2 linked regions of the Thermocoleostomius sinensis A174 genome follow. The protein of the gene in region 1 interacts with the protein of each later gene in a pairwise test. Links are inferred from orthologs where the notes say so. Each region holds a gene or a part of one and is shown in the gene's direction. Other genes may lie near its edges.

Region 1 (2,908 bases):
GGTTGGGAAGATAAAGAGCGCCCTGATATTGTTCCGGAAGTAGATTCTGAAAATCCGAAGGTGTAATTGATATTCTATTAATACGAGTTCCTTTTAGATAGAAATCAGAGCATAGCTAGACTATGCTCTATTTTTTTGCTGACAATTCCTTGAATTAAAACTCGTCGTCTCCTGCAAAGCTTGCCATTCCCGCTTCATTGTCTCGCTTGGAACCTAACAATCGCAGTTGATCTACACGAATTATGGGGCTAGTACGTTCGGCTCCAGTGCTGCGATCTTGCCAGCGATCGAACTTCAGTGCCCCTGTAATGCCGATCAAGCTGCCTTTCTTGACATAGTTGGCCGCTACTTCTGCTGTTTTCCCCCACATCTCTAGAGTAAACCAGTCTGGCTCATCGCTGTTGCGGCGGGCGCGATCGACCGCTAAGGTTAGTTTGCAAACCACACTTCCAGATTCAAAGTAGCGTACTTCTGGATCTCGACCAGCCCGCCCAACTAATGTAACGACATTAAGACTCATAGCTTCTCCAAAAAGGCTTGACCCAATGCGACTAGTACAAAAGTATTATTCTTTTACCTTTCATTTTAGATAATTTAGGCAAAAATGGCACTCAACTACAAATAATTGAACAACTAGCCAAACGGTTTTGCTAAAGTCTGACGGCTACTTCTAAAAGATGCGATCGCTAACTCGACGGTAAATCGTTAGAAGCTAAACAGTTAGAAGGTAAAGAGTAAACTAAAGTGATAAATTAGTTTAACAAAATGACTAGACGGTAAGTTGAAAACATAATAAAATCCACTTTGTGAATTTTGCTGTTGTAAACATTCAACCAAGACCACTCGTTTTGGGAGCTTAGGAAATTAGTGGGTTTCTTCAATCGCTTCTCATTCTCACGCGACATGGGTATCGACCTCGGTACCGCCAACACGCTTGTCTATGTGTCTGGTAAGGGCATTGTCCTGCAAGAGCCGTCTGTAGTAGCCATCGATCAAGAGGATAAAGTTCCCTTGGCCGTTGGTGAAGATGCAAAGAAGATGCTGGGACGAACGCCGGGCAATGTGGTGGCGTTGCGCCCCCTTCGTGATGGAGTTATTGCCGACTTCGATACCGCCGAGTTAATGTTGAAGCACTTTATTCGTCGGGTACATGAAGGACGCACGGGTTTAATCGCCCCTAGAATTGTCATTGGTATCCCCAGTGGGGTGACAGGTGTAGAACGACGAGCAGTGATGGAGGCTGCGTCCCAAGCGGGTGCTCGTGATGTGTACTTGATTGATGAACCTGTGGCAGCGGCAATCGGGGCAGGCCTACCTGTGGCAGAACCAACGGGCAATATGATTATTGACATTGGTGGTGGCACGACCGAAGTCGCTGTTCTAAGTTTGCAAGGCACTGTGCTGAGCGAGTCAGTTCGGGTCGCTGGCGATGAGTTAAGTGAAGCTATCCTTAACTACATGAAGAAGGTACACAACCTAGTGATTGGGGAGCGAACCGCTGAAGAAATCAAGATCACGATCGGCTCTGCCTATCCACTCGATGACGATGATGACATTTTGATGGATGTGCGCGGGTTGCACTTGCTCTCTGGTCTACCTCGGACAGTGACAGTGAAGGGAGCCGAGATTCGAGAAGCAATGTCAGAACCGCTATCGGTTATTATTGAAGCGGTCAAGCGCACTCTGGAGCGTACTCCTCCAGAATTGGCGGCTGATATTATCGATCGGGGCATCATGTTAGCAGGAGGTGGTGCGTTGCTACGAGGATTAGATACTCTAATCAGCCACGAAACTGGAATCGTGGTACATGTAGCGGCTGATCCGCTAAGCTGTGTGGTGTTGGGTACAGGGCGAGTTCTAGAGAACTTTAAGCAGTTAGAGCGGGTGTTCAGCGGTCGTTCTCGCAATTTCTAGCGCGTCCTTTCATCAGCAGTGAGTTTATCTGTAAGGTTATTTTTCGATCGGGAGCATTGCTCCATTGTTTGCTGGAAAGCCACCTAGAGTTAATTGTTGACCTGAATGTACGCACTGCATCGCTGGTGGGATCGATACGGGATTCGGATTGGGTTAATTGGCTTAGCCCTTGGCGCAGCTTGGGCAATTCGCCAAACCCAAGGGGCGGCTGTGTTGGAGCTATATCAGTCCTTGGCTCGACCCTTTATGGGTGAACCGGCGGCTGAGGTGGAAACCGTGCGAGTGCAGCAGTTGGAACAACGGCTAGTGGAATTAGAGAGCCAGAATCGTCAGCTTCAAGAACTGTTGGGCTACCGGACAGAAAATCCTGGTGCTGGTATCGTCGCTCCGGTGATTGGACGCAGTGCCGACCACTGGTGGCAGCAGGTGATTTTGGGGCGGGGCAGCCGTGACGGGATTGAGGTTGGTTTCATTGTTTCTGGCAACGGTGGCATCATTGGGCGGGTAACCCAGGTGACACCTAATACAAGCCGAGTCCTCTTAATTAGCGATCCTACCAGTCAAGTTGGGGTAACCATTAGCCGATCGCGCTTCATGGGCTATATTCGTGGGCAAGCCGCTAATCGAGTCATCATGGAGTTTTTTGATAAAGTTCCTGATGTGCGCCCTGGCGATGTTGTATCTACCTCTTCCTACAGCCAATTGTTTCCGCCAGGTTTGCCCGTTGGCGTGGTAGAGTCGATCAACCTAAACAAAAGTCCTGCCCCTGAAGCGGTGGTGGCGTTGTCGGCTCCCATCAGCCATTTGGAGTGGGTCGTGGTCTCTCCTAACCCCAAGCTTGATATTTCTAGGGAGGCGTCTGAACTGTTTCAGACAGATCCAGGGAATGAGTTAAATCGATTAGGAGAACAGAAACAACGTGCTGGAGAGTCGTTTTTGCCTGAGTAGTTTTCACCGAGTCAGCAACGTCTCTACTCAACGGGTGATTCATCTG
Region 2 (2,927 bases), 710 kb from region 1 along the record:
CCATTCTGGGGATACAGCCTCAACCGCCAAAGGAGGACAAACTCCTAAATTGGCCCTGCTAGACGAAGAAGGGGCGTGGATTCCACACGAAATTTACCTTGCCTTGAATTCATCCCAGAGGTTACCAGACTTGAAGGTCATTGGAATGCGTGAGGAGTATCGATCGCAGTGGCCAGATCTCTATCAACAGGTAAGCCAAAGTCCCGTCAAAATTGCCGAAATTGATTGGCGCGATCCCAACAATTTAATTTTGTATACAGAATTTGGTGCGATCTATTTGGGTGCCTACAGTTCTCGACTGGAACATCAACTGCGGCGCTTAGACCAAATGCGACGTCTCCCCGAACAAGTTAATCCAGAGCAAGTTGATTATATCGATCTGCGTAATCCAGATATGCCATTAATTGAGATGAAAAACTCTGAAAATTGACCGACTGACCGTTGAAAAACATGACTGAATTCTTCCAATTGCTCAAGAAACCTATTAAATCTATCAAGAGAAGTAGAAAAAATTATGTAATTTGAAGTAAAAACAAATCATTTAGGATTTCAATTTATAAAATTGCCATCCTGCTTGACATAGGTACTTGAAATCGGTCTTCTTATTTTTTATAAAAATTAATTGTTGTCTCCCCGTTTCAAGCACTTATCTTAGTGGATGTTGCAATCGATTAGAGATTTGCCCGATCGATTGGTTTTTCAATCAACTTAGCCTATAGTTGACTAGAGTCGCCCAGCCTTAACCAGCCTTAAAAAGTCTTTGTATCAGTAGTTTCTAAACTCCGATGACACTTAATAGTAGATTAGTATCTACCCACACAAACTCTCCGGATGGAGATCAGGATCTTTTTTCGACAATGAACAGCACAAATCCTTTCACAAATTCTGGCATACACTTGGGTCAGCCTCGCGATCTGAAAGGGGCCGTGGCAGAGGACACCAGGAGTGATGAGATTGTGCCAAGCAATGTAGCAAAAATTAAAGTCATTGGAGTGGGTGGCGGTGGCTGTAATGCCGTGAATCGGATGATTGCCAGCGATCTAACCGGGGTAGAGTTTTGGTCGATCAACACCGATGCTCAAGCGCTTACCCACGCTTCAGCCCTAAACCGCCTACAGATTGGGCAAAAGTTAACCCGGGGTTTGGGGGCGGGTGGTAATCCTGCGATCGGACAAAAGGCAGCGGAAGAATCGCGCGATGAGATTGCGGCATCGTTGGATCAGTGCGATTTGGTTTTCATCACAGCCGGCATGGGTGGTGGTACGGGTACCGGGGCGGCTCCGATTGTAGCAGAAGTTGCTAAAGAGGTCGGCGCGTTGACTGTTGGCGTGGTGACTCGTCCGTTTACGTTTGAAGGTAAGCGTCGGACAAGTCAGGCTGATGAGGGCATTGCCGCTCTGCAAAGCCGAGTCGATACCCTAATTATTATTCCTAACGACAAGCTGCTATCGGTGATTTCGGAACAAACCCCTGTACAAGAAGCGTTCCGAGTGGCTGACGACATTCTGCGCCAAGGAGTTCAAGGCATTTCGGACATTATTACGATCCCCGGTTTGGTCAATGTGGACTTTGCCGATGTGCGGGCCGTGATGGCAGATGCTGGGTCGGCGCTGATGGGGATTGGGATTGGTTCGGGCAAGTCCAGAGCCAGAGAGGCTGCGATGTCTGCAATCTCTTCACCGCTGTTGGAATCCTCGATTGATGGAGCCAAAGGTGTTGTCTTTAATATCACTGGCGGCTATGACTTGACACTGCACGAAGTCAATTCGGCGGCTGAAATTATTTACGAAGCGGTTGATCCCAACGCCAATATCATCTTTGGGGCGGTGTTGGACGATCGCCTCCAAGGAGAAATTCGAATTACGGTGATCGCCACTGGGTTCTCTTCTCAGCCAGAGCCACCCGTGGCCCAAACCACCACGACACGGGTCTCGCCATTGAAGCGAACCCCCACCGTCCCCCCGCCACCGCCGACTTCTCAACCGCCAGTCTCACCTGCGTCTGAGCCGCGATCGAAACCCAATTTAGATATTCCCGAATTTCTCCAACGCCGCCGCCCACCTCGTTAAATTAGGGTTTATCAACTCAGGTGATGTAGTACTTGGGTTGTTCTATGTTGAGAATCGTTATCTGGATGCAGCGATTGTAGGCTTAAGAAGTGGATAGGGAACACTGCTAGGTAGGCTGCTCCCTACATCCACCTCTTGTCATGACTATTCAGAAATATTCTGTGAACCAGCACCCGATCCAAACGCTACTGGCTTGGGTTCGATCGAGCAAGATTGCGATTCCTGAAATTCAACGCCCGTTTGTCTGGAATGCCACCAACGTTCGAGATTTGATTGATTCTCTCTATCGACGGTCGAAGACTACACCGACTTCTTGCAAGAGCGGCGGAAGTTGATCGCTTATAAAATTCGAGATTACTACTTCCGTCTGTAGACGCTAGAGCGTCAATCAATCAATCAAGAGGTTAGCGCTGCCTTTGCCTGGTTTTGCAACAGCAAGCCATACTCCAGCCCTTCCACGACTGCTTGATAGGAGGCGTCGATGATGTTTCCAGAAACACCAACCGTTGTCCAGCGTTGATGTCCGTTGCTAGATTCCACCAACACTCGCGTTTTTGCCGAAGTTCCGGCGGCTCCATCCAAGATTCGCACTTTATAGTCTGTAAGATAAAATGCGGCAATTTCCGGGTAGAAGTTTATCAAAGCCTTGCGTAAAGCGGCATCCAGGGCAGCAACCGGGCCGTTGCCTTCGGCAGCTTCCAGGATGTCTTGACCATTGACGCCAATCTTGATCGTGGCCAGCGATCGCCCCCGCCATTCGTCCACGCCCCGAATTAGATCGCACGAGCCGCGAATCACATCACAGTAAATGTGAAACTCTTTGATTTCAAATAACGCCTGTCGTTGCCCCAGCGCTTG

What was found. Proteins that work in one complex are often made in the same cells at the same time.
Region 2: the proteins of OXH18_RS12530 (region 1) and ftsZ interact in binary tests that used the Escherichia coli proteins (3 or more experiments, as listed by UniProt). The link is inferred for Thermocoleostomius sinensis A174 from one-to-one orthologs.

Annotation. Positions count from the first base shown.
Region 1 is NZ_CP113797.1:2,905,471-2,908,378, reverse strand. It holds OXH18_RS12530 (rod shape-determining protein), read left to right. Parts: upstream 1-903; coding sequence 904-1,914; downstream 1,915-2,908. Other genes in the region: mreC (rod shape-determining protein MreC), read left to right, coding at 2,020-2,862; OXH18_RS12535 (single-stranded DNA-binding protein), read right to left, coding at 155-520; psb35 (photosystem II assembly protein Psb35), read left to right, coding at 1-66. UniProt on the Escherichia coli protein: Forms membrane-associated dynamic filaments that are essential for cell shape determination. Acts by regulating cell wall synthesis and cell elongation, and thus cell shape.
Region 2 is NZ_CP113797.1:3,615,788-3,618,714, forward strand. It holds ftsZ (cell division protein FtsZ), read left to right. Parts: upstream 1-785; coding sequence 786-2,069; downstream 2,070-2,927. Other genes in the region: OXH18_RS15605 (cell division protein FtsQ/DivIB), read left to right, coding at 1-430; OXH18_RS15615 (DUF262 domain-containing protein), read left to right, coding at 2,210-2,404; cimA (citramalate synthase), read right to left, coding at 2,466-2,927. UniProt on the Escherichia coli protein: Essential cell division protein that forms a contractile ring structure (Z ring) at the future cell division site. The regulation of the ring assembly controls the timing and the location of cell division.